3 regions of the Streptomyces sp. NBC_01275 genome follow, and region 1 is predicted to be linked to each of the others. Evidence: riboswitches for the same ligand, from Rfam matches in the RefSeq annotation. Region 1 holds a riboswitch; each other region holds the start of a gene.
What was found. A riboswitch is a leader RNA that binds a small molecule or an ion and turns the genes downstream of it on or off. The one in region 1 is predicted to bind thiamine pyrophosphate.
Positions count from the first base shown of each region.

Region 1 (10,104 bases):
CTACCCCGCCCACGATCCGTGCGCGGGCGCCGTCGCCGCCGACCGGCTGCTGGCCCGCCCGGACCGGCCCGACGCCGTATACGGCCTGTTCGACCCCAACGGCACCGATCTGCTCGCCGCCGCCCGCCGGTACGGCCTGCGCGTCCCGGAGGACCTGCTGCTGGTGTGCTGCAGCGAGTCCACCGTGTACGCCAACACCGAGCCGCCCATCACCACCCTCTCGCTGAAGCCGCGGCGCATCGGCACCGCGGTGGTCCAGCTCCTCATCGACGCGATCGAGGGCGTGGAGACGGACCGGCCCGTCGAGCAGGTGATACCGACCGAACTGTTCGTGCGTACCTCGTCTCAGCGACGTCCGCCACGCACGACGGTGAGCCCTCCGCGAGCACCGGAGGAGAAGTAGGGCAGGCCGCCGCCCTCCCCGAACCGCAACCTGGCGCGGGACGGAGAGGGCGGCGGCCTGTCCTGTGCGCCCGACGTCCGGGCGCGGGCGCCCTGGGCGGGCGCGGGGCGAAGACGCCGACCGGCGGGGGCGCCCTGGGCGGCGGAGTCCGTGCGCGGCGCCCGGCCGTGCGACGAGGGTGCACCGGACCGGGGGAGGCGGCGACACCTGCCGGCGGCCAGAAGGCCGGCTCGCGCCCCTGCAGGGAGGCCCCAGGGCCGGTTTGCAGGCACCCAGGAGAGCGGAAGCGGCAACGGCTGGGGAGGGCCGTACAGGAACCCGGTCCACGGCGGCAGGGCGGACAGCAGGCCGTGACGGCGGAACGGGATCACCGACGCGGTCGGCAGACAGCCGCCGACGGCCGATCCCTTCAGTCCCGCCGCCCTCACCCGATACCCGCCACCCTCACCCGATATCCCCGGAAGCACGGAAGGCGCCGGAGGAAGACCCCGGCCGCCTCCCCCACACCGCAGACGTCACGTGTCTCACCCGTCCGCCGACGGAGTCACCCGCGTGGGGACTGCCGAAGCCCGGCCCAATCGGGGCGAAAGCCACGACGAACTGGAGGCTTGCTCCGATTCACCACCCCTGGGTCGTCACACGGCACGATCCGCATTCCTATGATGGGCCCACGGCACCGCGGGCCGCTGCGACCAGGCAGTCCGAAAGGGTGCAGCTGCGGCGCGATGGTGGAGGGGTCTGATGACTCAGGGGGCCGGTCAGGGACCCGAGGTGGAGCGGACGGCGACGTTGCGCGACTTCCGGGTGCCCGCATACGTCCACGAGACCGGTCCGTACGACCAGAGCACCCATCCCGGGAACGCCGCGCCGCCGCTCGAGGAGCCGCTGGAGCACCCGGACGGCTACACGCCCACCCAGCGCGACCTGCCCGTGATCAACCGGGGCGACACCCTCCAGATGACCGTCGAGCCGGCCCCGGCCCCGCTGCCGGTCCCGCTGCCCGCGACCGGCCCCGGACCGCTGTTCGTCGTCGGCGACGTACACGGCTACCTCGACGAACTGATGGCCGCGCTGCAGGAGAAGGGCCTGATCGACGCGGCGGGCCAATGGTGCGCGGGCACGGCCCGGCTGTGGTTCCTCGGCGACTTCACCGACCGCGGCCCGGACGGCATCGGCGTCATCGACCTCGTCATGCGGCTGTCCGCCGAGGCCGCCGCGGCCGGCGGGTACTGCAAGGCGCTCATGGGCAACCACGAGCTGCTGCTGCTCGGCGCCAAGCGGTTCGGCGACACCCCCGTCAACTCCGGCGCGGGCACGGCCACCTTCCAGGCGGCCTGGCTGCTCAACGGCGGCCAGAAGTACGACATGGACCGCCTCCAGGACCACCACCTGCAGTGGATGGCCCGCCTCGACGCCGTCGAGGAGGTCGACGGTCATCTGCTCGTCCACTCCGACACCACCGCCTACCTCGACTACGGCGACTCGATCGAAGCGGTCAACGACACCGTCCGTGAGACGATCACCCGCAACGACGCGGACGAAGTCTGGGACCTGTTCCGCAAGTTCACCAAGCGCTTCTCCTTCCGTGACGAGGGCGGCGCCGACGCCGTACGCTCCCTGCTCGATACGTACGGCGGCACCCGAATCGTTCACGGCCACAGCCCGATTCCCTATCTGCTGGGCGACGTCGGCTCCGAGGACGGCGAGGACAACGGCGGGCCCCTGGTCGAAGGACCGCACGTCTACGCCGACGGACTGGCCATCGCGATGGACGGCGGCGTGACGATGGCCGGAAAGCTGCTGGTCCAGCAACTTCCCTTGGACATCTGACGGTTATCGGAGCGGTTACGGGGCAGGCGTACCCCACGTCGGAACGTCCGACGACGCCGCAGGCCAGGGGCTAATTTCAGCAAACCCCCTGTCACCCCATGCCTTCGCCGCTCTACCATCGGCTTATCCGTAGCAGGCTCCCCTCCGTTTCTGCCCGACGGCTCGTTGGCATGCGAGCCCCAAGCCCTACGGAGCATCGGGGGATGCACATGAACAGCGTTCCGCAGCACCTGCTCACCGAGGACCGCCAGGAATACGAGCGGATCCTCGACGAGGCGCTGCGCTCCGCACCAACCCACCCGGAGCTGGCCGCTGTCGGACAGCGGCTCAACCCCGAACAGCTGCGCACCATGGCGCTCAACGCCACCGCACTGATCACGGCGGCCGCGGCGACCGAGTACCAGCACTACGTCAAGGTCCGCGAGGAACTGCGCCACCCGGCGCCGTCCACCCCGTCGTCGCCCGCCCGCGAGTCCGGCTCCGGTGAGCCGGGCGGGGGCGCGATGGGGCTCGCCACCACCGTGGGGGAGGCGGCCCAGGCCGCCGAGACCGCCGGGGCGGGCGCCGTCGCCGTCGCCGCCGTCCTCACCCCTGTTCTCGCCGGAACCGCTGCGGTGATCTTCCTGCTCGTCGGTTACATCCTCAAGATGCTCGAACCCGAACCGACGGTCGCCCAGGCCATGCTCAACGTCGGCTGGGCGTTCGGGGCCGTGACCGCGGCCGCGATCCTCGTCGCCACCTTCGGCCTGCTCGTCACCGCCCTGCACAACCGGCCCTCCGTGGAGGCCGGAGAGCACGGCGAGCTGAGCGAGGAGGTCGACCGGGCCAGAGAAGCCTGGCGGGAAGCCCTGCTGAAGCGCGGCATCCTGCCGTTTCTGCGAGAGGCCCTCGCCAGCCCCGGCCCGGCGGCCGCGCTCCACCCCGAGCCGACCCCGCCGAGCCCGACCGGCCGCCTCCCGAAGATCGGCTACGGCCGTCCGGGCTTCAGCAGCCCCGACGACGGCCGCTCCACCGGCCCGCGCCCGAGCTTCAGCAGTCCGGACTACACCAGCCCGGACTTCGGCGGCCCGGAGCACCAGCCGGAATAGGGCCCTCGGCTTGCGCCCCCGCACAAAAGGAGCGCAAGCCGTACGCCCGGGCCCCGGCGGTCAGTCGTACGCCCTGGCCCGGCGCTCAGCCATGCGCCCGCAGCGGGGCCCTCAGAGGATGCCCGCCCGGCCGGCCGCGGTGATCCAGGACGGGAACTCGGACAGCAGCCGGTCATAGAGCTCCTGATCCGGAACGGTGCTGATGTCGTCCACGGCGAAGAAGCCCACGTTGTCGACCCGACGGCCGGGCAGCGTGTCGAACCGCTCCAGAACGCCGTAGCGGGACCGGCCGAGCCCGACGAACTGCCAGAAGATCGGCTCCTCGACCGCCTCCCGCAACTCCCGCTCGATCGCCGCGTCGCGATAGACCCCACCGTCGGAGAAAAACAGCACCAGCGTGGGAACACCCACCGGATTCTCTCGTACGTACGTCCTGACCTGGGCGATCGCCTTCTGCTCCTCGTTCTGGATGCCGACCGTACGCATGTCGACCTGCCCCGGCTCCATCCCCTTGCGCGGCTTCTTGCTGCGCCGGAACAGACTGATCTCGCCCACCCGCACATGCAGCCGCAGCCACTCGGGGAGTTCGCCCAGGCGGAGGTCGGGCAGTCGCGCGGCCTCGCTGGCGAACGTCCAGGCCTGCATCTCGCCGTCGTCGTCGAGCTGGGCCGCGACCGCCGCCATACGCTCCACGACGTCCGCCACCACACCCCCCGAGTACAGGAACGCCATGGAACCGGAAGCGTCCAGGACGAGCACGATCCGCGCACTGATCCCCACCGCTCCGCGCTTGCTCAGACTGACGGCGACCTGCTCCTTCCGCAGGGACAGCCGCTTGCGCATGTCCACCGGAAGCCGGTCCTCGCCCTTGGACGGACGAGAGCCGACGGACGGTGGCGCAACCGGTGTTTCGGCGACTGCGGTCGGTGGAGAGGTGCCCTCCGCCGCCTCCTCGTCGACGGTGATCCCGAAGTCGGTGGCCAGTCCCGCCAGCCCGGAGGCGTACCCCTGCCCGACCGCACGGAACTTCCAGCGTCCCTCGCGCAGATACAGCTCGCCGCCGATGAACGCCGTCTCCGAGTCGGCCTGCATCTCGAAGCGGGCCAGCTCGAGTGTTCCGCCCGAGCCGAGCAGTCTCAGCGTCAGACCGCTCACCTGGCCGAAGGCGCCGCCGTCCGCCGAGGCGCACAGCACCACCCGGACGATGTCGCTCTCCAGCGAGCGGAGGTCGACCTCGACCGTGTCCGTCATGACACCGGCGGACCTCCGCTTGCCGAGGTGGGTCACGGTGCCGGACGCATGACGGGGCTGGTTGTAGAACACGAAGTCGCCGTCGTCACGAACCCGCCCCGCCGCCGTCAGCAACAGCGCCGAGGCATCGACGTCCGGCTCGCCGGTCCCCTCGGACCAACTGAGTTCGACGCGGACGTCCGGCACGTCGACCGGCAGATTGGCGCCCTTGCTCATGGATCGCGGTGTCATGGGGCCAGTCTGCCGAGCCGACGGCCGTGAGCAACCGTCCTCGCGACCAGCGGGTGAGAGCAATGACGTCAGTCGGCGATCGGCAGATACACCCTGTTCCCCGAGGCCGCGAACTCCTTCGACTTCTGCAGCATCCCCTCAGCGGCCTCCTCAGCCGTCGCCCCCGCAGCCGCCGTCCCGCCGAACTGCGCTGTGATGCTTTGACTAATCTTCATCGAACAGAATTTCGGCCCGCACATCGAGCAGAAGTGCGCCGTCTTGGCCGGCTCGGCCGGGAGCGTCTCGTCGTGGAACTCCCGTGCCGTGTCCGGGTCGAGGGCCAGGTTGAACTGGTCCTCCCAGCGGAACTCGAAGCGGGCGTCGGACAGCGCGTCGTCCCATTCCTGTGCACCGGGGTGCCCCTTGGCGAGATCGGCTGCGTGGGCGGCGATCTTGTAGGTGATGACGCCGGTCTTGACGTCGTCACGGTTGGGCAGGCCCAGGTGTTCCTTGGGCGTGACATAGCAGAGCATGGCCGTGCCCCACCAAGCGATCATCGCGGCGCCGATGCCGGAGGTGATGTGGTCATACGCCGGCGCGACGTCCGTCGTCAGCGGGCCGAGCGTATAGAACGGAGCTTCATCACAGATCTCCTGCTGAAGGTCGATGTTCTCCTTGATCTTGTGCATCGGGACATGTCCCGGGCCCTCGATCATCGTCTGTACATGAAAACGCTTCGCGATCCGGTTGAGTTCCCCGAGCGTGCGCAACTCCGCGAACTGCGCCTCGTCGTTGGCGTCCGCGATCGAGCCCGGCCTGAGGCCGTCGCCCAGCGAGTACGTGACGTCGTAGGCGGCGAGGATCTCGCAGAGCTCCTCGAAGTTCTCGTACAGGAACGACTCCCTGTGGTGCGCGAGGCACCAGGCCGCCATGATCGAGCCGCCGCGCGAGACGATGCCGGTCTTGCGGTTCGCCGTCAGCGGGACGTAGGGCAGGCGCACGCCCGCGTGGACCGTCATGTAGTCCACGCCCTGTTCGGCCTGCTCGATGACGGTGTCCTTGTAGATCTCCCAGGTCAGTTCCTCGGCGCGGCCGTCGACCTTCTCCAGCGCCTGGTACAGCGGCACCGTGCCGATGGGGACGGGGGAGTTGCGCAGCACCCACTCGCGGGTCGTGTGGATGTTGCGGCCGGTGGACAGGTCCATGACCGTGTCGGCGCCCCATCGGGTCGCCCAGGTCATCTTCTCGACCTCCTCCTCGATGGAGGAGGTCACCGCCGAATTGCCGATGTTGGCGTTGACCTTCACCAGGAACCGCTTGCCGATGATCATCGGCTCGATCTCCGGGTGGTTGACGTTGGCCGGCAACACCGCACGGCCTGCCGCGATCTCCTCGCGAACCACCTCGGGAGAAACGTTCTCCCTGATGGCCACGAACTCCATCTCGGGCGTGATCTCCCCCCGGCGCGCATAGGCGAGCTGGGTCACCGCCTGGCCGTCCCGGCCGCGGCGCGGCAGCCGCGGCCGGCCCGGGAAGACCGCGTCGAGGTTGCGCAGACCGCCGCGCGGCGAGGTGTGCTTGATGCCGTCGTCCTCGGGGCGGACAGGACGGCCCGCGTACTCCTCGGTGTCGCCTCGGGCGACGATCCAGTTCTCCCGCAGCGGCAGCAGACCCCTGCGGACATCGGTGTCGACGAGCGGATCGGTGTACGGGCCGGAGGTGTCGTACAGCGTGACCGACTGCCCGTTGGTGAGGTGCACCTGACGGACCGGCACCCTTAGATCGGGGCGCGTTCCCTCGACGTACCCCTTGTGCCAGCCAATGGACTTCCCGGCCTCCACAGCATCAGACATCTGCTCGGACATCGGCTCAGATATCTGCGTGGAGGCAGGCGTGCGTGCGTCCTTGTTGGTCATGAGACCTACTCCCTACGCCGGCATTACCCGGTAACAGGTTCGGCGGTCGACGCAGCGGCTACCGCCTGCCGAGGTTTCATGTGAAACATCACTCGAATCAAGTGACGTTCCACGTGAAACATCGCGAAGACGGAGGTCAGCGCCCTCTCAGCCCGGTGCTCCGAGCTCCCGCGTGTGCAAAGGTGGCTCCACGCTAGCGTCAATTCGGGCGCGGTGAACAGAGCGCCCCCGTCGTTCTTGCGATGATCGGTCGGTGACCACGACACACCATCCCCCGTACCCGCCGCCCGAGCCGCCCCGCGGACCGGGCACCGGAAGCGGTCCAGGAACGGGACCCGGAAACGGTCCTGGCCGCGGAGGCGACCGCGACTTCAACAGCGGGCCCGATCGGGATCGGGGACGTGGCCAGGAACACGGTCCGGGGTACGCCCCGGGGCGCGGGCCCGGTCACGAGCCGGGCGGACCCCCTGGACACGAACCAGGCGGCGGGCCGGACCGTGAGCCTGGACGTGAGCCAAGACCCGATCCTGCGTACAGCGGCGGTCCGGCCGGGCCGGGGCGCGGCGGGATGCCCGGCGGACCGGGACACGGTCCGGACCGGGGGGCCAGGCAGGGATACTCCCCGGGGCAGGTACCCGCCGGCCCAGGCACTGGATCTGGCCCTGGCCGCACTCCGGACTTCGGCCCTGGATCTGGATCTGGGCCTGGGTATGGGTCTGGGCCCGGATCTGCCCCGGACACCGGCTTCGGCTCGCACGACGGACATCGCCACAGTGGCTCGAGCGACGGCCAGAACCCAGGTCACGGGCACGGCGGCGGCCACGGGCATGGTTCCGGATCCGGATCTGATTCGGGCGATGGTCACGGTGGTGGGCAGGGCCCTGGCCCAAGCGGCGGGCACGGTCATTCACACAGCCACAGTCATGGTCCGGCCGCCCCTGTCTCCCGGCATCTGCGCAAGGTCATCGCGGCCGTCCTCATCCCGTTCGCGGGGGCGGTGGTGGTCGGGCTCGCGGTGCTGTGGCCCGGCGGCGCTCCCCCGCACGAGCGCACGGGCGTCGGCTTCGACCGCCAGAGTCAGCAGGCCACGGTCACCAAGGTCGTGAGCGTGAGCTGTGCGTCGGTCAACGCCTCGGGCGACACCCCCACCGGCGACACCTCCACGGCCGAGGGGTCCTCCGCCGAGCAGCAGGCGAAGGGCACCTGCAAGAAGGCCACGATCCGCGTGGACACCGGCAAGGACAAGGGCCGTACGTTCACCGAGATCGTCCAGCCGGACCAGTCACGCCAGCTGCACCAGGGCGAGAAGGTCGTGGTCGCCTACGAGCCCTCCGCGCCGAAGGACCTGCAGTACTCGGTCACCGACGTGAACCGCCGGTTCCCGATGGCCCTGCTCGCCGTCATCTTCGCGGTCGCCGTCGTGGTCGTCGGACGGCTTCGGGGTGTCATGGCACTGGTGGCGCTGGCCCTGAGCTTCATGGTGCTGAACTTCTTCATCCTGCCGGCGATCCTGCAGGGCTCGAACCCGCTGGTCGTGGCGGTGGTGGGGTCGAGCGCCATCATGCTGATCGCCCTGTATCTGTGTCACGGCCTCTCGGCCCGCACCTCGGTAGCCGTCCTCGGCACCCTCATCTCGCTGCTGTTGATCGGCGTCATGGGGTCGTGGTTCGTCGACTGGGCCGTGCTCACCGGCAACACGGACGACAACACCGGTCTGATCCACGGGCTGTACCCGACGATCGACATGAGCGGTCTGCTGCTCGCGGGCATCATCATCGGCTCGCTCGGCGTCCTCGACGATGTGACGGTCACCCAGACGTCGGCGGTCTGGGAACTGCACGAGGCCAACCCGTCGATGGGCTGGCGCGGGCTGTACCGGGCCGGCATCCGCATCGGCCGCGACCACATCGCGTCCGTCGTCAACACGCTCGTCCTCGCCTACGCCGGCGCCGCGCTGCCGCTGCTGCTGCTCTTCTCGATCGCGCAGAGCAGCGTCGGCGCGGTCGCCAACAGCGAGCTGGTCGCCGAGGAGATCGTGCGCACGCTGGTGGGCTCGATCGGGCTGGTCGCTTCGGTGCCGGTGACGACGGCTCTGGCGGCGCTGGTGGTCTCGGCCGACCGGCCGGGATCCGCGACGGCCCCTGCGGGGGTCCCGGAGCCGGCTGTCGTGGGAGCGTCCCCCGCAGGCCCCGCCCAGGCGCAGGCCCGGGGCGGCCGGGGCAGGCGACGCAAGCACTGACCCGAGCGCCGACGCAAGCACGGATGCAAACACGGGCGTAAACGCTGAGGCGGCCGGGTGCCCAAGGACCCGGCCGCACCGGCCGACTCGGGCGCTCCGGGGCGCCCCGGGGCACCTGTGGCACCTCTGGCACCTGTGGCACCTGTGGCACCCCACAGCCCCCTCTCCAGAAGAAGCGTTCCTGCACCACCCCACCCGTGGCGAAGCGTTCCGCCACCCCCTCCGCCGTCACCTCATCCGGCGCTCTGCTCCTCCGCCAGGATCCGGTTCAGCGCCTCGTCCAGATGGGCGTCGAAGTCGGCGAGCGCACCCTCCTGGCCCAGCGGGACCAGCTTGTCGGTGCGGTCGAGGAAGGCCACGAGCGGAACCGCCGAGGAGCGGAACAGCGCCTGGTCGCCGCCGACCTGAAGCCGGATCAGCACCTCGCCCAACACGTCGGGATCGACGGGCGAGACGCGCACGTCCCCCTCGCCACACGCTCGACCCACCCCGTCGATGAGCAGCTCACGCCCGAAAGCCCAGGTCACCGGGGCGTCACCGGGCAGGTGAAAGGTGAGCCGCACGGCATAGGGATCGCGCGCCTCGTAGCTCAGCTCCACCGGGATGCGGAACGAGAGCTCATCGGAGACGAGAAAGCTCATCATGACTTCTGCCTGTACTGCCTGTACGGACTCGCGCATCGCCCTACCCCGTCATGTGACGTCGACTGGCCGGGAATCGACCCCTGACACTGACAGGCATCTTGCTGAACGTACACAACAGATCACAAGGAGTAAGTTTTCAGATACTGATAGAGATCGCGATTGACCCCAGCCTCCGCCCGATCTCGCTCTGCAGCTGTCGGGCCGCGGGCAGCAGCCGGTCGGCCTGATGAACGGGCAGGGAGATGGCCATCGCCGCCGCCGTGGCGCCCACCGTGATCGAGATCGCGGCGCACACCGTGCCCAGTGCGTATTCCTGCCGCTCGACGACCGGTTCCATGCGCCCCATGCGTTCGAGGCGTCTCAGCAGGGTGCGGTCGTCACGCACCGTGTACGGGGTGATCGACTGCACCGGGTAGCGGTCCAGGTGGTCGCGGCGGGCGTCCTCGTCCAGCTGGGACAACAGACACTGGCCGATGGCGTGCGCGTGTCCGGTCTCGCGGAAGTCGGCCCATTCCACCACCGC
Region 1 covers NZ_JAPEOZ010000001.1:4,753,471-4,763,574, forward strand. The annotation lists gene OG562_RS20930 (LacI family DNA-binding transcriptional regulator) at 1-403, shown strand, start outside; gene OG562_RS20935 (metallophosphoesterase) at 1,145-2,233, shown strand; gene OG562_RS20940 (hypothetical protein) at 2,437-3,321, shown strand; gene OG562_RS20945 (VWA domain-containing protein) at 3,433-4,803, opposite strand; gene thiC (phosphomethylpyrimidine synthase ThiC) at 4,872-6,698, opposite strand; TPP riboswitch at 6,691-6,880, opposite strand; partial or broken gene OG562_RS20955 (YibE/F family protein) at 7,498-8,937, shown strand; gene OG562_RS20960 (SsgA family sporulation/cell division regulator) at 9,171-9,617, opposite strand; gene OG562_RS20965 (IclR family transcriptional regulator) at 9,718-10,104, opposite strand, start outside.

Region 2 (10,104 bases), 2.2 Mb from region 1:
CCGCTGCGGGAACAGCTGATGGTCCTGGAACATCAGTCCGAGCTCCCGCCGATGCGCGGGCACCCCCGCCTGGTCGCGCCCGTCGAGCACCACCCGCCCGGAGTCCAGAAGTTGCAGCCCGGCCACGGCCCGCAACAGCGTCGACTTGCCGCTGCCGCTGGGCCCGAGCACGCACACCACCTCATGCTCGGCGACCTCCAGATCCACCGCGTCGAGCACGGCCCGCCCGCCGAACCGCACGGTGGCTCGCTCCAGTTCGAGCAGTGGCATCAGAACTCCCCCGTCCGGTCGGTCCGCAGCCGCTCCAGCACCAGCAGGGCCACCGCGCACACCACCATCAGAATCGTCGAAAGGGCCATCGCCTGGCCGTAGTTGAGCTCGCCGGCCCGTCCGAGCAGCCGCGCCACCGCGACCGGCAGGGTCGGGTTGTCGGGCCGCGCGATGAACACCGTCGCCCCGAACTCCCCCAGCGACACCGCGAAGGCGAACCCGGCCGCGACCAGCAGCGCCCGCCGCACCATCGGCAGGTCCACCTCCCGCCACACCCGCCACGGCGACGCCCCCAGCACGGCCGCCGCCTCCCGGAGCCGCCCGTCCACCGCCCGCAGCACGGGCAGCATGGTCCGTACGACGAAGGGCACGCCGACCAGCGCCTGGGCGAGCGGCACCAGGATCCAGGTGCTGCGCAGGTCCAGCGGAGGCTCGTCGAGCGCGATCAGGAACCCGAAGCCGACGGTCACCGCGGAGACGCCCAGCGGCAGCATCAGCAGCGCGTCGAAGCCGCGGACCAGGCGTCCGGCGTCGCGACGGGCGAGCGCGGCCGCGGCCAGTCCGCCGATGGCCACGGCGATGGCGGTCGCCGCGAGCGCGTACTGCAGGGAGTTGCCGATCGCGTCGATCGGCGGGACCAGGAAGGTCCCGCCGTCCTCGCTGGTCAGCGCCCGGTAATAGGCGAAGTCGGGCGCGTCCAGCGAGCGCTGCACCAGCACCGCCAGCGGCAGCACCAGCAGCACGGCGATCGTGGCGAGCACCCCGGCCAGCAGCGCCCACTGCCCGGCCCCGCGCGGCCGCCGCGCCGTCACGGACGCGTCCACCAGCCGCAACGCGGTCTCCCGCCGCCGTACGGCCTGGGCGTACACGGCGAGGATCGCGCCCACGGCGGCGAACTGCACGAGGGTCAGGACGGCGGCCGTGGACAGGTCGAAGATCTCGGAGGTCTGCCGGTAGATCTCCACCTCCAGGGTGGAGAAGGTCGGCCCGCCCAGGATCTGCACGACCCCGAAGGAGGTGAAGGTGAAGAGGAAGACCATGAGCGCGGCGGCGGCGACCGCGGGCGCGAGCGCCGGGAGCGTCACCGTGCGCCAGGCCCGCAGCCGGGACGCGCCCAGCATCCGCGCCGCCTCCTCCTGCCGCGGGTCGAGCTGCGCCCACAGCCCGCCGACCGTGCGCACGACGACGGCGTAGTTGAAGAAGACATGCGCGAGCAGGATCGCCCACACGGTGGAGTCCAGTCGTACGCCCCACAGCTCGTCGAGCAGTCCGCCGCGCCCGAGAAGCGCGAGGAACGCCGTGCCGACGACGACCGTCGGCAGCACGAACGGCACGGTGACGACGGCCCGCAGCACCTGTTTGCCGGGGAAGGCGAAGCGCGCGAAGGCATAGGCGGCGGGCAGCGCGAGCAGCAGGGTGAGCACGGTGGAGGCGAGCGCCTGCCAGGTCGTGAACCACAGGACGTGCCGGATGTCGGACTGACCGAGCACGTCCGCGATCCGCCCCAGCCGCCAGACGCCGTCGACCTTCAGCCCACGGGCGACGATCGCGGCGACGGGGTAGGCGAAGAACACCCCGAAGAACGCGACGGGCAGGGCCAGGAGCCCGAGCCTCGCCGCGTTCCCGGCACGCCTTCTGCCAGGCGCTACTTCAGTACGAGCGAGGTCCATGACTTGACCCACTGGTCTCGGTCGGCGGCGATCTTCGCCGGGTCCATGGTCTCGGGATCCTTGGCGGCGGGACCGTACTGCGTGAACTCGGCGGGCACGGCCGCGCCCTTCAGCACCGGGTAGACGAACATGTTGAGCGGCATGTCCTCCTGGAACTTCTTCGTGACCAGGAAGTCGATCAGCGCCTTGCCGCCCGCGGTGTCGCCCGCGTTGCTCAGCAGCCCCGCGAACTCGATCTGCCGGAAGCAGGTGCCGGTCGCCACGCCGGTCGGGGCGGTGGTCGGCTTCGGGTCGCCGTAGATCACCTCGGCGGGCGGCGAGGAGGCGTACGAGACGACGAGCGGCCGGTCGGCCTTCGCCTTCTTGCCGCCGGCGGACCCGGAGAACTCCTCGTTGTAGGCCTGCTCCCAGCCGTCGACGACCTTCACGCCGTTGGCCTTGAGCTTCTTCCAGTAGGCCTCCCACCCTTCGTCGCCGTACTGCGCGGCGGTGCCGAGCAGGAAGCCGAGGCCGGGCGAGGAGGTGGCGGCGTTCTCGGTGACCAGGAGGTCCTTGTAGGCGGGCTTCACCAGGTCGTCGAAGGAGGTCGGCGGGGCCAGCTTGTGGTCGGCGAAGTACTTCTTGTCGTAGTTGACGCAGATGTCGCCGTAGTCGATCGGCGTGACCCGGTGCTTGCCGGCGTCCAGCTGGTACTGCGCGTCGACCTGGTCGAGCCCCTTGGCCTCGTACGGCTGGAAGAGCCCGTTGTCGAGGGCGCGGGAGAGAAGGGTGTTGTCGACGCCGAAGAAGACGTCGCCCTGGGGGTTGTCCTTGGTGAGGATGGCCTTGTTGACGGCCTGGCCGGCGTCGCCGTCCTTGAGGACCTTGACCTGGTAGCCGGACTCCTTCTCGAAGGCGGCGAGCACGCTCTTGGAGACGGCCCACGAGTCATGGCTGACGAGGGTGACGGTCTTGGAGCTCTTCGCGCTCGAGCCGGTGGTGGAATCGTTCGACGATCCGCACGCGGACAGTGTGACCAGCCCGAGGCCGACGGCCACGGCCACGAACGTTTTGGTGTGCACTTGATTTCCTCCTGGGGGTGGCCAGGAAGAGACGCGGCCCCGCCCGGAGTGTCCGGGCAGGGCGCAACAGCTTGAGTAGTCACCGAACTCCCTACCCAGAATGACCTGGGCGAGGTTCAGAGGGTCTGCGGCCTGGTTGCCGCACTCTCAGCGCTGTGGCGCTCCCCTGTCGGATGCTGAAGTTGTGATAAGACGATGTGACCTGGCCAGATTACCTCTCGGTGGCCGCCAGCTGTCCACAGGCCCCGTCGATCTCCTGGCCTCGGGTGTCCCGGACGGTGACCGGCACCCCGTGCGCCGCGATGGCCTGGACGAACGCCTTCTCGTCCTCGGGCCGGGAGGCCGTCCACTTCGAGCCCGGGGTCGGGTTGAGCGGGATCAGGTTGACGTGCACCGGCTTGCCCTTGAGCAGCCGGCCGAGCCGGTCGCCACGCCACGCCTGGTCGTTGATGTCCCGGATCAGCGCGTACTCGATGGAGAGCCGGCGCCCGGACCTCGCCGCGTACTCGAGGCCGGCGTCGAGCACCTCGCGCACCTTCCACCGCGTGTTCACGGGGACGAGGGTGTCGCGCAGCTCGTCGTCAGGGGCGTGCAGGGAGATCGCGAGCCGGCACTTGAAGCCCTCGTCGGCGAACCGGTGGATGGCGGGCACCAGCCCGACCGTCGACACGGTGATGCCCCGCTGCGACAGCCCGAGCCCGTCCGGTGCCGGGTCGGTGAGCGCCCGGACGGCGCCGACGACCCGCTTGTAGTTGGCGAGGGGCTCGCCCATGCCCATGAAGACGATGTTGGACAGCCGCGCGGGACCGCCCGGGACCTCGCCGTCGCGCAGCGCCCGCATCCCGTCCACGATCTGGTGCACGATCTCGGCGGTCGACAGGTTCCGGTCCAGACCGGCCTGCCCGGTCGCGCAGAACGGGCAGTTCATCCCGCAGCCGGCCTGCGAGCTGATGCACATCGTCACCCGGTCCGGGTAACGCATGAGCACCGACTCCACGAGCGTGCCGTCGAACAGCCGCCACAGCGTCTTGCGGGTGGTGCCCTCGTCGGTCGACAGATGCCGGACGACGGACATCAGGTCCGGCAGCAGCGCCTCGCGCAGCTTCTCGCGCGATCCGGCGGGGATGTCGGTCCACTCCGCCGGGTCGTGGGCGTAGCGCGCGAAGTAGTGCTGCGACAACTGCTTGGCACGAAACGGCTTCTCACCGATCTCCGCCACGACCTCCTTCCGCTCGGCGGGCGAGAGGTCGGCGAGGTGCCGCGGCGGCTTCTTGGCTCCGCGGGGGGCGACGAAAGTGAGTTCTCCGGGCTTAGGCATGGCCACACCAGTGTCGCAGATCGAATCTCGTGGCCTGGGCCGGAAGTCCTGCGGGGTAGTCGTTGTTGGTCATCCCTGGTCGTCCTGGGCCCCCCTCGGACGGCCCACAGACGGCCCGGCCCACGGGGGCCAGCGGGGTGTCTGCGCAGGTGAAGCTGCCTCACCGTGACACCTGGGCCCGGAGCGAGACTTTGCTGGGGCCGGTGGTGCTCACCCTCACACCCGAAACTAGAATCGAACGCGTGAACGCACGTAACGCATGCGCCAGCAGGGGGAGACGTCGAGGCGCAGGGCAGGGAAGGTGCGGAGACGCCGAGGTTTGAGCAGCTCTGCGCCTCGATGCCTTCGATCACATACTGGGATCCCCGACAAAATACTCGTCAGGATGCGCTCGCAAGATCTCCGGCACGTCCGTCGTCAGGTCATCGCAAATAGCGTCGGGGGTGCCATCCGGGAAGAGAACCACCATGTGGTCTGGCCACCCCTCCACTGGCGGCACAGCACCCTCGGCACCGAATACCGTCTGCAATTGCGGGACTACTCTCCGCCAGTCCGACTTAGAATCCAGTTCCACGATCACGCGAACTGCCATGGACTCCTACTCCTTCTATCCGACGCCCTCGCCGTACACCTCTGCGACCAGACAACGAACCAGTCCAGTCACGAGTGCCCGCCAGATACGCTTCCGTGCTCCATCACTCGGGACAGGGCCGCTTCAGCATTGATCAGCCCCCAGCCGAAATTTTGATTCGGATGGGGGTCTGCCTGGTCTTGACGCAATGGCGTAGCCGTCTCTCGGATGATTGTCGAGACTTCCTCCGCCGTCAAGTCGGGCGCAATGGAGATCATCAGGGCAGCAAGACCGCTCACGTGAGGGGCCGCAAAACTAGTTCCACTGTGCGTGTCATGCCCATTACTGAGATGCGTGGAACTAATTCCCACACCTGGAGCACACACAACGATGTGGTCTCCACTGTTCGAGAAGTAGGCACGCTGATTATCAAGGTCAGTCGCACCGACGGCAATAACTCCAGAGTATCCCGCTGGATACATCTTCCTATTCTTCGCGTGACCTTCGTTTCCAGCAGCAGCGACCAGAATCTTTCCGCGGTCTTGAGCGTGATGGATGGCCCGGAGTACGAATTCGTTGTTCTTCGCCCTACCCAAGCTCATATTCAAAATGCTGGCCCCGCCGCAGTCCACTGACCATCGAATTCCTGCTGCCAGGTTAGCCATGTTGCCGACGGTTTCATATTCACGCCTGACTGGCTCGTATGCCGTGGCGAGGACGCGTACCGGCAGTATCCGACAGCGTCGCGTCATCCCCGTCACCCCACCAAGATGGCTACATTCGCAAGAGATCGTGCCAGCGACATGCGTACCGTGCCCGACTTCGTCATCTGGACGATCACTGGCCCGCAGGTAGTTGCCTATAAGCTCTCTACCTGCTGGATACTGCTTCCCCGTGAAGTCCACACAGTTCTTACCCTGCAGCAGGTTGGATTGCAGGTCTGCATGGTTGAAGTCGACACCTGAGTCGATAACAGCAACCACGACGTGAGGTTCACCGTAAGTGCGCCTCCACGCTCTCGGGCAGTCAATTGCCTCTAGGTTCCACTGGGTTGGGAAAGTTTCATGTGCTGACCGGTCCACAGCCAGGCTCACATACCAGTCATTCGACGTAGCCAACTCAATGCGCTTGCCTTTCGTATCTAGCAAGCGCGCTACCGCCTCGTCGACAGGCACTTCCGGATCGAACCGCAGTCTATAGCTAACGTGATCCTCATCAGGGTCGGATTTAAACCTGGCCCCATCCCACTTAGGCGGCCCCCTGAAGAACAAGCGCGTGATCGACCACACGCCTATCTCACCCAGAACGCTGTCTATCTCTGGGTCGCCTAGGGTTGTCACGGGAGACGCAGAGCCGGAAGGATCCGGAATGAAGGGATTAACCATGCCCGCCAGCCAGGGAGCCAGCTCGATGAGTACTTCCCCAGGTATTTGCCCGGAGCTCTCTTCCGGAAGCGCGCGTTCTGTGTTCATAGCAGGATGCCTCAAGTCATTTGCCTGCCAACTACTGCTTGGCGGTACCTCGAGAATGTCTCTTCGATCGCGCGGTCGCTTATCCCTCCACGTTAATGGAGGTTTCCCGAGCTCGCACGCCGAGTTGGCTGCCACTCCTTGAAAAGGAAAACAGTGAACACGTGGATTCGCCCTACTCGATGGGCTCACGCGGCCGATGCCTACCTCTGACCTGGTACGCCTTCGACACAAGGTGTGACGCTGCGCGCCCTTACGTCCTCCGCGGATACGGGCAGGAGGTCTGAGGCATGGCCAACTCTCAAGCAGATCGTTGGGCGAGCCAGCCTGAGCGCTGATCATCCGAAGCCTCAGTGCGAACGCGCTGGAACCCCATCCGCTCGCCGCTCGTAGTAGGCGTGCAGGTTCGTTTTCGTGCGCCATATGTCGATGCGCACCCACGTGCGTCCCTCAAGTGCTGCAAGACGGGACAACCAGTCAATGACCCGACGCCGAGTTGCCAGCTGGAGGGTGCGTGCCCCCATGGCCGCTACGCTGGTACGCACCACGGCAGAACGGAGAGTGTTCCGCGCATGGGCCCGAAGACGACCAAGGTCTACGAGACGCTCCACGAACGGCTCGCGTCAGGCGAGTACGCCCCCGGCACCAAGCTCCCGTCCGAACGCACCCTGACCGAGGAACTCGGCATCGGCCGGACGGCGCTGCGACAGGTGCTTGCCCGTCTCGTGTCCGAGGGTGCACTGGAAGTTCGGGGCCGGAGCGCCTACCGCGTTCCGGGACTGGTGAGCGTGAGGACCCCGGAGGGTCTGGAGCCGTGGCGCATCCATGGCGAGCGCGACGTCTACGACAACCGTTGGGTCAAGCTTCAGGTCTGGGATGTGGAGCCCCCCGGCGTCGAGCGGTTCGAGCACCACGTCGTGAAGCTGCACCACGTCGCCGTCACGGCCGTGGTCGACGACCAGGACCGCGTCCTCATGCTGTGGCGGTACCGCTTCGTCCCGCAGCAATTCGGCTGGGAGCTCCCCGGCGGGATCGTGGACGAAGGGGAGGATGCGGCGGAGACTGCGCTCCGGGAAGTCGTCGAGGAGACCGGTTGGCGACCGAAGTCACTCGAGCATGTGGTCACCTATCAGCCGATGATTGGCATGGTGGACTCGCCACACGAGATCTTCGTGGGCCACGGGGCTGAACAGGTCGGCTCTCCGACGGATCTCGAAGAGGCGGGCCACATCGAGTGGGTTCCGCTCGCCGACATTCCAGGACTCATGGCTCGTGGTGAGCTGATGGGCTCCGGAACGCTGGTCGCCCTGCTTCACATCTTGGCCAGCCGTGGCAAGCAGGGGCTTACAGCCGCGCACTGAGCATGTCCACCCGTCGGCGCTGTCGCACCGAGCTGGTGCGGTTCGCCAGTAGTCGAGCCTCCCTCAGGTGGGTGCGCGCGTCGTCGTACTCGGCTCGTGCCAGATGGGCTTGCGCGAGATCGGTGTGCAGTCCCGCGCGCGCCCGCACGAAGGTCGGGTCTGCCACCTCAAGGGCGCTGTAGAGGCTACTCACGGCGTCACCGTCACCGAGCAGGGCAAGCACGCTGCCACGCCAACGGGCCAGATGCGCACCGTTCAAGAAGATGCTCAGCATGTCCGGGTCACGGTCCCCCGACCCCGCCGGGATGCACTCCGTAGCGGCATCGAGGGCGCGCCGGCAGTCGTCGTCCATCCCCGCGCGGGCGCACAGCTCAGCTTCTGCGCCGAACAGCCACGCCCGAAGACGTGGCGAACCGTCCCCGCCGAGAACGCGTTGAGCATCGCGGACCAGGTCGACCCCCAGTGCTGGCCGGCCCGCCTCGCACAGTACGTACGCCTGCTCCGCCATGGCGTGAGCCAGATACATCGGAGCCTCAGCGTCGCGCGCCGCGCGCTTCGCCAACTCGTAGTTTCTCCAGGCTCGTTCGACCGCACCCGAGTCGATCGCCTGCCACGCGGCCATGGTCGACGCGCCCGCGAGCGCGAGCGCGATCGGGCGGCGCGCGCCCGGCAGCACCGCGAAGTTGAGCGCGTCCTCAAGAGCGGAGAGATGCCCCGTCACCTGGTCCACAAGGCTGGCAGCGCCGCGCTCACGGTCCATGGTGCGGAGCAACTCCGTCTGCGCCTCGAAGGCTTGCACCATGGACCCGCTGATGCTGCTGGCTGAATCGATCCTGCTCAGCAACTCGTCATAGCCGTCCACCACGGGCACAGCGACCTGCGATGCGTCACCCCTCAGCTCTGCGTCCGTGGTTCCCAGAAGGCTGCGCAGGATGGCCGCATAGCGGTCCGAGATGGTGCGCTTGCCGTTCTCCCACTCGGACACGTACACCCGCAGACTCGCCGTCGAAGCAACGTCAGTGACGTGTCGTCGGGCGTACTGCTCGATCTCTCGGACCAGTCGCTCCTGGGACCAGCCCCGCGCCGTTCGCGCGCTTCGAAGTCCTGTGCTCACGGACCACCGTCCGGCGATAGCTCCATACACCCACCATCCCAGCATGGCTCGCGTTGTTGCAGGTCAACAGGGGTTAACAGGACGGGGGTTAAGTCCTGTGAGGTACCGAGACCCCCGTCTCGACCTGTCTTCTTGAGGTGCACCGCAAGGCGGATCGCCACCTGAATCAGTGAACCACCTTGACTCTGGTGCGCACCAGATGCAAACCTTCTGGTGCGCACCAGCTCACGGAGCTGACTCCGGTTAGCGGTGCGAAGGAACGTCCCTTTGCAGGCCGTTCCGCGAGCAGAGGGCGGGGACGCTGCAATCCCGCTAAAGGCCAGGCAGAACAGGGTTTCGGCCCGTACTGGCGAGGTGGCCCGGCGACCGCGAGCAACGGCCGGAGAGTGGGGACTCGGTCCCCCTTGCAGTGTTTTCCCTTCCTCCCTTCGACCGAGGAGTTCCGATGCTTCGACGACATCGTTCGGCGCTGCCGTGTGGGACCGACACGGACAGCATCGCCCGCTGAGTCCTTCTACAGCCCCTCCTGAGCACGACGGACCCCAGCTTCGGCTGGCGGGCGTCGCGCACGGGGATACCGCAGCGCGTTCGGATGCGCGCTGTGGGCCGGTTGCCTCCGCTGCTCGTCGCGTACGAGCAGCGCTGAGGGGAGCCGCGCACGCGAGCTTCATCCGTCGGCCGAAGGACTGTTCATGAGCCGCTTGAAGAATGCCGCCGCCTCGAACCGTGCCGCTGCTCAGGTGCAGCGTGACGCCGGCCGCGAGCAGGCTGCGGACCGCCTTGAGGCCCGCGCCGGAGAGCTGGAGTCCGGCAAGGTCGTCGACCGCACCGACGCCGCGAGCGCCCTGGTGCGCTTCGCGTTCCGTCACTGACCAACCCGCATGTCCGCCCCGCCGCTTCGGCCGGGGCGCTTCGGCCGCTGCTGCGGCCGTGCCGCACGTCGCGTGCGGCTGAACCCCATAAACGGCGCGGGCCCCGGAGGTGCAACTCCGGGGCCCGCTGTTCGGGCCGTTCACCCCTGAGAGAGGAAGCACGACCCAATGGATCACATCGTGACTGTTCAGGAAGCTGTTACGGCGTTCGCCGACTGGATGGAGCCGACGGACGCCGAGCTGGACGCGATCGAGGCTGAGATGCCGCTGATCGTCGCGGACATCGAGGCTCTGGACGTTCAGATCGCCCTGCTCGAGCGGACGCCGAGCGAGCTGGACGAGCGGCGGGTGCGCCGCGGCCGGCACCGGGTGCTGGCGGAGCGGGCGGCCCTCGCCAA
Region 2 covers NZ_JAPEOZ010000001.1:6,938,841-6,948,944, reverse strand. The annotation lists gene OG562_RS30970 (ABC transporter ATP-binding protein) at 1-270, opposite strand, end outside; gene OG562_RS30965 (iron ABC transporter permease) at 270-1,940, opposite strand; gene OG562_RS30960 (thiamine ABC transporter substrate binding subunit) at 1,916-3,001, opposite strand; TPP riboswitch at 3,072-3,179, opposite strand; gene rlmN (23S rRNA (adenine(2503)-C(2))-methyltransferase RlmN) at 3,213-4,319, opposite strand; gene OG562_RS30950 (hypothetical protein) at 4,669-4,911, opposite strand; gene OG562_RS30945 (S8 family serine peptidase) at 4,980-6,362, opposite strand; gene OG562_RS30940 (NUDIX domain-containing protein) at 6,932-7,720, shown strand; gene OG562_RS30935 (XRE family transcriptional regulator) at 7,704-8,711, opposite strand; gene OG562_RS30930 (hypothetical protein) at 9,527-9,706, shown strand; gene OG562_RS30925 (DUF6284 family protein) at 9,875-10,104, shown strand, end outside.
Region 2: it holds a riboswitch for thiamine pyrophosphate, as region 1 does, so the genes downstream of both, OG562_RS30960 (thiamine ABC transporter substrate binding subunit) here and thiC (phosphomethylpyrimidine synthase ThiC) in region 1, are expected to answer to the same signal.

Region 3 (10,104 bases), 2.4 Mb from region 1:
GGCGGCGCGGGCGGTGGCGGACATGGACGTGTCAGGCAGACGCGTGTCGGGCATGCGTGTGTCCCCCCGGGGCGGTGGCATACGGGCCGCGGCCGCGGCACAGCGTGCGGCCGCGGCCCGTACACCGGGTGGTTGTTCGAATCAGCGGCTCAGACGGCGAGCGCCTGGGCGCGGCGCTTCACCTCCGTGCCGCGATTCTCGCTCAGAGCCTGCGCGGGGGTGCCGGGCAGGCTCGGGTCGGCGGTGAAGAGCCACTCCAGCATCTCTTCGTCCGAAAAGCCGTCGTCCCGCAGGAGCGTCAGGGTCCCGACCAGGCCCTTGACGACCTTGTCCTCGTCGATGAAGGCGGCGGGGACGTGCAGCGCGCGGTTCTCACCACGTCGTACGGCGATGAGCTGGCCCTCCTTGACCAGCTGCCGGACGCGCGTCACCTCGACATCGAGCATTTCGGCGATATCGGGCAGGGTGAGCCAGGCAGGGACGAGAGCATCGATCTTTGCGTCAATCTCGGTCACGGGAACAAGCCTGCCATCTGCCACTGACAGTCGGAAGCCGGGCCCGTCCGACCAGGCGGTTTCGGCACGTTACGCCGTCGCCGCCTTCAGCGGCCTGGCCGGATCCGCCAGGAGCTCGGGGTTCATCGCGGCTCCCGACTCGATCAGTCGGCGGCCCTGGGCCAGGTCCCGGGGGCGGCCCACCGCGAGCAGGGCGACCAGCCTGCCCTCGCGCAGCCAGCAGACCGTCCAGGCGGGGCCGGCGGGGTCGCCGCGCCACCGGGTGGTGTCGGCGGCGGAGTGGTGGCCGGCGTACTGGACGAAGCGGCCGAACTGCTCGGACCAGAAGTACGGGACCGGGTCGTAGACCGCGGGGGGCTCGCCGGTGACCGCGCCGAGGATGTTCGCCGCGACGGTGCGCGGGCCCTGGAGGGCGTTGTCCCAGTGGTGGACGAGAAGCCGCTCGCCGTACCTTCCTGAAGGGAAGGAGGCGCAGTCGCCGACCGCGTACACGTCCGGCACGGAGGTGCGCAGACAGGAGTCGGCCACGACCTCGCCGTGCACGCCGAGCTCGATGCCGGAACCGGCCAGCCAGGCGGTGGCGGGGCGGGCGCCGATGCCGACCACGACGGCTCCGGCGGGCAGCCGCGTGCCGTCGTCGAGGACGACCGCGCCGGGCTCGACGCGCTCCACGCGCGTGTGGGTGTGCAGGGCGATGCCGCTGTCGGCGTACCAGGCGGCCATCGGGGCGGCGACCTCGGCGGGCAGCGCCCCGGCCAACGGCCGGTCGGCGGCCTCGACGACGGTGACCGCGCAGCCTGCCTCGCGGGCGGCGGTGGCGAACTCCGCGCCGATCCAGCCGGCGCCGACGACCACGACGTCGTGCTGCCGGGCGAGCACGGGCCGCAGCCGTTCGGCGTCGTCCAGGGTGCGCAGCAGATGCACGCCGGGCACGCCCTCGGAGCCGGGCAGCCGGATCGGTTCGGCGCCGGTGGCGAGGACGAGGACGTCGTACGGGACGGGTCCGGTCTCGGTGTCCAGCTCATGGTCGGCGGGGCGCACGCCGAGGACCTCGCGGCCGAGCTGCAGCTCGATGCCGAGGCTCTCGAAGTCGACGTCGAAGGCGGAGCCCTCGGCCTTGCCGAGCAGGACGGCCTTGGACAGCGGGGGCCGGTCGTAGGGCTGGTGGGGCTCGGCGCCGATCAGCGTCACCGCCGCGTCGAAGCCCTGCTCGAAGCCCTGCTCGCGCAGGGCGACCGCGGTCTGCACCCCGGCCATGCCCGCGCCGACGACGACCACGCGCCGTACGGCCGAACCGCCTTCCGCGACCGGCCCGCTCTCTCCCTGCGTCTGCTCGCTCACCCGATCACCTTAGTCAGCTGACGAACGGTCAGTCAGTCGTCGTGCTCCGTGACCTGCTCCACGACACTGGTCCCGCTGCCGGACTGCGACTCCCACTCCCAGGTCTCGTCGAGGCGCACCCGCCGGTCGGGCAGCTCGACGACCGTCGACACGCAGTGCCCGGCGGACGTCGTCCCGTCCCGCTTGAGCTGCACGTACCGGAAGTCGAGCCGGTCCCCCTCCCGGGTGCCCACCAGATGCCCGCGTACCACGTCGCCGCCCGCGTAGTCGGCCCAGATCACGCCGTCTTGCTCGTGGTACGTGAAGCGGGTGCGGGCGCCGACCTGACCGGGGGCCTGGTCGGCGACGGGGGCCAGGACGAGGCCGTCGAGGGAACGGGGCACGGAAGGAGGCTCCCTTACTGAGTCACGGAGCGTGGCGCTAGGGTGGCCAAACTAGAGCACTCGCGGGAGTCCGGACGCACCGGGCTGAGAGGGAGGCTGGCGGCCTCCGACCGTAGGAACCTGATCCGGGTCATGCCGGCGAAGGGAGGGGCTGGACGCCCATGTCGCGTACACCTACCGCAGTTACCTCAGAGACCTCAGTTGCCGCAGTTGCCGCAGTCGCCTCGGACACCTCAGACACCTCAGACGTCCTGGTCGTGGGGGGCGGGATCATCGGGCTCGTCACGGCGTGGCGGGCCGCGCAGCGCGGGTTCGCCACGGCCGTGGTGGACCCGAAGCCGGGCGGCGGGGCCGCGCGGACGGCGGCCGGGATGCTGGCCGCCGTCACCGAACTGCACCACGGCGAGCAGACCCTGCTCGGCCTCAACCTGGCCTCGGCCCGCCGCTACCCGGACTTCGCGGCCGAGCTCACCGATCTGACCGGTCATGACCTCGGCTACCGCCGGTGCGGCACGCTCGCGGTCGCGCTGGACTCCGACGACCGCGCCCATCTGCGGGAACTGCACACCCTGCAACGGCAGTCGGGCCTGGAGTCGGAGTGGCTGTCCGGTCGGGAGTGCCGACGGCTCGAGCCGCTGCTCGCACCGGGGGTGCGGGGCGGGCTGCGCGTGGACGGCGATCACCAGATCGACCCGCGACGGCTGGCCGGCGCGCTGGTGGCCGCGTGCGAGCGGGCGGGCGTGGTCTTCCACCGTGCCTGGGCCGAGCGGCTGTCCCTGGCGGGCGAGCGGGCCACGGGGGTCGTGACCCGGGACGGCACGACGCTGGCGGCGGGGCAGGTGGTCCTCGCGGCCGGCAGTCTCAGCGGGCGGCTGGAGGGCGTCCCGCCGGACGTGCTGCCGCCGGTGCGCCCGGTGAAGGGGCAGGTGCTGCGGCTGACCGTGCCGCCGCGGTACGCGCCGTTCCTGAGCCGCACCGTCCGGGCGGTCGTGCGCGGCAGCCAGGTCTACCTGGTGCCGCGCGAGAACGGCGAGCTGGTCGTGGGCGCGACCAGCGAGGAACTGGGCTGGGACACGACGGTGACGGCGGGGGGCGTGTACGGCCTGCTGCGCGACGCCCACGAACTGGTCCCCGGGATCACCGAGCTGCCGCTCACGGAGACCCGCGCGGGGCTGCGCCCCGGGTCCCCGGACAACGCGCCGCTGCTCGGGCCGACCGGTCTCGACGGACTGCTGCTGGCCACCGGGCACTACCGCAACGGCGTGCTGCTCACGCCGGTCACGGGCGACGCCCTCGCGCACGCCCTGGCCACCGGTGAGCTCCCGGACGAGGCCCGCCCCTTCACCCCCCGGCGCTTCGCCGCCGCCGCACTCTCGGAGCAGCCCGCATGAACGTCTCCGTCAACGGCGAGCGACGGGAGATCGCTCCCGGCACGGCCCTCGACAGCGTCGTACGGTCCCTGACGCCCGCGCCCTCCGGAGTGGCCGCCGCGCTCAACGAGACCGTCGTCCCGCGCGCGCAGTGGTCCGCCACGGCCCTCTCGGAGGGCGACCGCGTGGAAGTCCTGACCGCTGTGCAGGGGGGTTGAGCGCCATGGCCGACGATCCCTTCCTCCTCGGCGGTACGTCCTTCGCGTCCCGTCTGATCATGGGTACGGGCGGTGCGCCCAGCCTGGAGGTGCTGGAGCGGGCACTGGTCGCGTCCGGGACCGAGCTGACGACGGTCGCGATGCGGCGGGTGGACCCTTCCGTGCACGGCTCGGTGCTGTCGGTGCTGGAGCGGCTGGGCATCCGGGTGCTGCCGAACACGGCGGGGTGCTTCACCGCCGGGGAGGCCGTGCTGACGGCCCGGCTGGCGCGGGAGGCGCTGGGGACGGACCTGGTGAAGCTGGAGGTCATCGCCGACGAGCGGACGCTGCTGCCGGATCCGATCGAGTTGCTGGAGGCGGCGGAGACGCTGGTGGACGACGGGTTCACGGTGCTGCCGTACACGAACGACGATCCGGTGCTGGCGCGGAAGCTTCAGGACGTGGGATGCGCGGCGATCATGCCGCTGGGCTCGCCGATCGGCTCCGGCCTGGGCATCCGCAACCCGCACAACTTCCAGCTGATCGTCGAGCACGCGCGCGTGCCGGTGATTCTGGACGCGGGGGCCGGTACGGCGTCGGACGTGGCGTTGGCGATGGAGCTGGGCTGTACGGGGGTGATGCTGGCGTCGGCGGTGACGCGGGCGCAGGATCCCGAGCGGATGGCGTCGGCCATGCGGGCCGGCGTCGAAGCGGGACGGCTGGCCCGCCTGGCGGGCCGGATCCCCCGCCGTTACTTCGCCGAGGCGTCGTCCCCCGCGGAGGGCCTGCCGACGCTGGACCCGGAGCGCCCCGCCTTCTGACCGCCCCCCTCCTCCTCCCCTCGCCCGTCCCCCCCTCGCCCGCCCTCCGCTGCGCCTCTCCTCCTTGGCTCTCGCGTCACAGGTCAGCTGCAGTCCTGCGGCGATATCGGCGGAGGCGGTGGGGGTGTCAGCGGGGGCTCGTAGACTCGCGGATGTGGACACGACCCTTCAGGACCCTCTCGTCGGGCAGGTGCTCGACGGCCGGTATCGCGTCGAGGCGCGGATCGCGGTCGGCGGGATGGCCACGGTCTACCGGGCCGTGGACACCCGCCTCGACCGGGTGCTCGCGCTCAAGGTGATGCATCCGACGCTCGCCGCGGACGCCACCTTCGTCGAGCGGTTCATCCGCGAGGCCAAGTCCGTCGCCCGGCTCGCGCACCCCAACGTGGTGCAGGTCTTCGACCAGGGCGCCGACAGGTCGTATGTGTATCTCGCCATGGAGTACATCGCCGGCTGCACGCTGCGCGACGTGCTGCGCGAGCGCGGGGCGCTGCAGCCGCGGGCCGCGCTGGACATCCTGGAGCCGGTCCTCGCCGCGCTCGGCGCCGCGCACCGGGCCGGGTTCGTGCACCGGGACATGAAGCCCGAGAACGTGTTGATAGGGGACGACGGGCGGGTCAAGGTCGCCGACTTCGGGCTCGTGCGGTCGGTGGACACCGTGACCAGCACCACCGGGGCCGTCCTCGGCACCGTCGCCTATCTCGCCCCCGAGCAGATCGAGCAGCCGGGCGCCGCCGACCCCCGGGTCGACGTGTACGCGTGCGGAGTCGTGCTCTACGAGATGCTCACCGGTGAGAAGCCGCACGACGGGGACTCCCCCGCGATCGTGCTCTACAAGCACCTCCACGAAGACGTCCCGCCGCCCTCGGCCGCCGTGCCCGGTCTGGCGTACGAGCTGGACGAGCTGGTCGCGTCGGCCACCGCCCGGACGCCCAGCGTCCGGCCGCACGACGCCGTCGCGCTGCTCGCCCAGGTGCGGGAGGCGCGCGGTGCGCTCGGCGCGGACCAGCTGGACGCGCTGCCCCCGCAGGCCGTCTCCGCGGAGCACGACAACGCGGAGGACCGCACGAGCGTGATCCCGCGCTCGCTGACCGTGCCGCGGCCGCTGCCCGTCAACGAGGACGACGACCCGCTCCTGAACGGCGGCCTCGACGCCCCCTACGACGGCGAAGGCGGCGTGCACCGGACCTCCCGCTTCCAGAGCCCGCCGCCGCTGCCGCCCCGGCGCCGCCTCGCGCGGCCCCGGCGCGGGGTGTTCGCGCTGGTCACCGTCGTCCTGCTGGTGCTCGGCATCGGCACGGGCGTCTGGTACATCAACTCCGGTCAGTTCACCAAGGTGCCGCCGGTGCTGACGAAGACCCAGAGCCAGGCCGAGAAGCGGCTGAAGGCGGCCGGGCTCGAGGTCGGCAAGGTCGAGCACGCCTACAGCGACACCATCAAGCGCGGCCGGATCATCGGCACGGACCCGGAGCCGGGCTCCCGCATCCGCAAGAACGACTCGGTGACGCTCACCGTCTCCGACGGTCCGGACACCGTGAAGGTGCCGGACGTGAAGGGCTCCCGGCTGGACAAGGCCGAGGAGCTGCTGAAGTCGGACGGTCTGGAGCCGGGCCTGGTCACCAAGGCGTTCAGCGAGGACGTCATCAACGGGTTCGTGATCAGCACCAACCCGGAGGCCGGGACGGAGCGGCGGTCGGGCTCGGCGGTCTCCATCGTCGTCAGCAAGGGCAGCCCGATCGACGTCCCGGACGTCACCGGGGAGGACCTGGACGACGCCAGGGCCGAGCTGGAGGAGGCCGGTCTGGAGGTGAAGGTCTCCGCCGAGGAGATCAACTCCGAGTTCGACAAGGGCCAGGTCGCGGCGCAGACCCCGGACGAGGGCAGTCAGGCCGCCGACGGCGACACGGTGACGCTGACGCTGTCCAAGGGCCCGGAGATGGTCGAGGTCCCGGACGTGGTCGGCGCGAGCGTGGACGACGCCAAGTCGCTCCTCGAACAGTCCGGTTTCAAGGTCGAGGAGGACCGCGGACTGCTGGGGCTGTTCGGCGACACCGTCAAGAGCCAGTCCGTGGACGGCGGCGAGTCCGCGCCCAAGGGTTCGACGATCAAGATCACCATCCGATGACCGGGAGCACCCCCGGGACCGCCCCCGTGGCCGGGGGACCCGCCGCCGCGTGACACCCTGAACGGGTGAACAATCAGCAGCCCGGTCCCTCGCGCAACCCCGTCGGCGGCCATGTCCCCGTGGCCGGCGGACTGCACTCCGTGGGACTGTCGTACGCCCAGGACCTGCGGGCCGAGACGGTCCAGGTCTTCGTCGCCAACCCGCGCGGCTGGGCCACGCCCGCCGGGAACCCGCGGCAGGACGAGGCCTTCCGGGAGGCGTGCTCGGCCGAGTCGATCCCGGCGTACGTGCACGCGCCGTATCTGATCAACTTCGGCTCGCACACCGAGGCGACGGTGGAGCGGTCGGTGGAGTCGCTGCGGCACTCGCTGCGCCGGGGGCGGGAGATCGGCGCGCTGGGCGTGGTCGTGCACACGGGGAGCGCGACGGGCGGGCGGGAGCGGTCCGTGGCGCTGCAGCAGGTGCGGGAGCGTCTGCTGCCGCTGTTGGACGAGCTGACCCATGACGACGACCCGTTCCTGCTGCTGGAGTCGACCGCCGGGCAGGGCTCCTCGCTCTGCTCACGGACCTGGGACTTCGGGCCGTACTTCGAGGCGCTGGACGCCCATCCGAAGCTGGGCGTCTGTCTGGACACCTGTCACATCTTCGCGGCCGGACACGATCTGACCGGGCCGAGCGGTATGCACCAGACCCTCGACCTGCTGGTGGACACGGTCGGCGAGGGCCGGCTGAAGCTGATCCACGCCAACGACTCCAAGGACGTCGTCGGCGCCCACAAGGACCGGCACGAGAACATCGGCGCGGGTCACATCGGCGAGGATCCGTTCCGCGCCCTGATGACCCACCCGGCGACCGCGAACGTACCCCTGATCATCGAGACGCCCGGCGGCAAGGAGGGGCACGCGGCGGACGTGGAGCGGCTGAAGAAGTTGCGGGACGGATAGCCTGGGCACTGCCCTGGAATACCCCTAGGGGGTATACGGTTCATGCGCGGTGCAGGAACCGTCGTCCGACATTGGGGGCACGTATGCAGCACGAGACGCACGCGCACCATCACCCGCCCGCCGCGACCTGGGCCATGGCCGTCCAGGCCACCCTGCACTGCCTCACCGGCTGCGCCATCGGCGAGGTGCTCGGCATGGTGATCGGCACCGCGCTCGGCTGGGGCAATCTGCCGACCACCGTCCTGGCGATCGCGCTGGCCTTCGTCTTCGGCTACTCGCTCACCCTGCGCGGAATCCTGAAGGCGGGCCTCGGCTTCCGGGCCGCCTTCCGGGTGGCGCTGGCCGCCGACACCCTGTCGATCGCCGTGATGGAGCTGATCGACAACGGGGTGATCGTGCTATGGCCGGACGCGATGGACGCACAGCTCGCCGACGTCCTGTTCTGGGCCTCGCTCGCGATCTCGCTCGTCATCGCCTTCGCCGTCACGACACCCGTCAACAAGTGGATGATCGGACGCGGCAAGGGCCACGCGGTGGTCCACCAGTACCACCACTGACCCGCGAGGGGACCGGAAGTCAGAGCTCGGGGCCGTCCCCAGGCTTCTCCTGGTAGGAGTACCGCTGCTCCCGCCAGGGATCGCCGACGTTGTGATAGCCGCGCTCCTCCCAGAAGCCGCGGCGGTCGGCGGTCATGTACTCGACGCCGCGGACCCACTTGGGGCCCTTCCAGGCGTAGAGGTGGGGGACGACCAGACGGAGCGGGAAGCCGTGCTCGGCGGTGAGGAGTTCGCCGTCCTTGTGGGTGGCGAAGATCGTGCGCTCGGAGGCGAAGTCCGACAGCCGCAGGTTGGAGCTGAAGCCGTACTCCGCCCACACCATCACATGGGTGACATCGGCGGCGGGCGGCGCGCTCTCCAGGATGGTCCGGGCCGGGATCCCGCCCCACTCGGAGCCGAGCATGCTGAACTTCGTCACGCAGTGCAGATCGGCCACGACGGTGGTGTACGGCAGGGCCGTGAACTCGTCGTGGTTCCAGCAGCGCTTGTCGCCGTCGGCGGTGGCCCCGAAGACCCTGAACTCCCAGCGCTCCGGCCGGAACTTGGGCACCGGGCCGTAGTGCGTGACCGGCCAGCCCCGCTGCAGTCGCTGACCCGGCGGAAGCTCGGACACCGCCGCTTCTCCAGACTCGCGCTCCACCGGCTGACCCATGCCTCCATCCTGACAGACCCCGGGCGGTGCACATGACCAGCCATATCCGGAATCGGGCATCTGCCACTAAGCATGGACTAACTTACTAAGTACGCACTTACTGGACGATCTTCGGCGCCGGTGAAATCATGCGGCGGCAACCTCCCCCATCCCCACCGTGGAAGGAGCCTCTGCGATGCAGGGCGACCCCGAGGTCATCGAGTTCCTCAATGAGCAGCTCACCGGTGAGCTCACCGCGATCAACCAGTACTTCCTCCACGCCAAGATGCAGGAGAACTTCGGCTGGACGAAGCTCGCGAAGTACACCCGGCACGAGTCGTTCGACGAGATGAAGCACGCCGAGGTGCTCACCGACCGGATCCTGTTCCTCGACGGGCTGCCGAACTACCAGCGGCTGTTCCATGTGCGCGTGGGCCAGACGGTCAAGGAGATGTTCGAGGCCGACCGCCAGGTCGAGGTCGAGGCCATCGACCGCCTCAAGCGCGGCATCAAGGTGATGCGGGAGAAGGGCGACATCACGTCGGCCAACATCTTCGAGTCGATCCTCGAGGACGAGGAGCACCACATCGACTACCTCGACACCCAGCTGGAGCTGGTGGAGAAGCTCGGCGAGCCGCTCTACCTCGCGCAGCTGATCGAGCAGCCGGAGAGCTGAGCTACGCCGCTTCCTCGAGTTCGGCGAGGACCGGCTCGCCCTGTTCGACCAGGTCCCGGCGCGGGTAGGCGCCGCGGCCGAGGATCGCCTGGATACGGCGGACGCACGAGCCGCAGTCCGTGCCCGCCTTGCAGGCGGAGGCTATCTGGCGGGGCGTGCACGCGCCGCCGTCCGCGTGCTGCTTGACCTGCGCCTCGGTCACACCGAAGCAGCTGCAGACGTACACGCGGATCCACCTCCCGCCGGGATTGCTTACTGTCGCCGTCCCGATGATCGGTGAGGCTAACCTAACCTTACCCGGCACTCGGTGACCGCAAAAGTGGAGTGGGGCGCGGATCGTATGTGATCCGCGCCCCACGGCACGCTCCTGTAACAGGTGAACCCCTACTGGTCCCGGTACATCTCCGCGACGAGGAACGCCAGGTCAAGGGACTGGCTGCGGTTCAGGCGGGGGTCGCAGGCCGTCTCGTAGCGCTGGTGGAGGTCGTCGACGAAGATCTCGTCGCCGCCGCCCACGCACTCGGTGACGTCGTCTCCGGTCAGC
Region 3 covers NZ_JAPEOZ010000001.1:2,368,383-2,378,486, forward strand. The annotation lists gene thiE (thiamine phosphate synthase) at 1-39, opposite strand, end outside; gene OG562_RS10195 (Rv2175c family DNA-binding protein) at 150-515, opposite strand; gene OG562_RS10200 (NAD(P)/FAD-dependent oxidoreductase) at 585-1,772, opposite strand; gene OG562_RS10205 (hypothetical protein) at 1,889-2,239, opposite strand; TPP riboswitch at 2,292-2,403, shown strand; gene thiO (glycine oxidase ThiO) at 2,497-3,630, shown strand; gene thiS (sulfur carrier protein ThiS) at 3,627-3,827, shown strand; gene OG562_RS10220 (thiazole synthase) at 3,833-4,627, shown strand; gene pknB (Stk1 family PASTA domain-containing Ser/Thr kinase) at 4,782-6,752, shown strand; gene OG562_RS10230 (deoxyribonuclease IV) at 6,818-7,696, shown strand; gene OG562_RS10235 (DUF4396 domain-containing protein) at 7,780-8,253, shown strand; gene OG562_RS10240 (sulfite oxidase-like oxidoreductase) at 8,273-8,905, opposite strand; gene bfr (bacterioferritin) at 9,081-9,560, shown strand; gene OG562_RS10250 (bacterioferritin-associated ferredoxin) at 9,562-9,786, opposite strand; gene OG562_RS10255 (class II 3-deoxy-7-phosphoheptulonate synthase) at 9,945-10,104, opposite strand, start outside.
Region 3: it holds a riboswitch for thiamine pyrophosphate, as region 1 does, so the genes downstream of both, thiO (glycine oxidase ThiO) here and thiC (phosphomethylpyrimidine synthase ThiC) in region 1, are expected to answer to the same signal.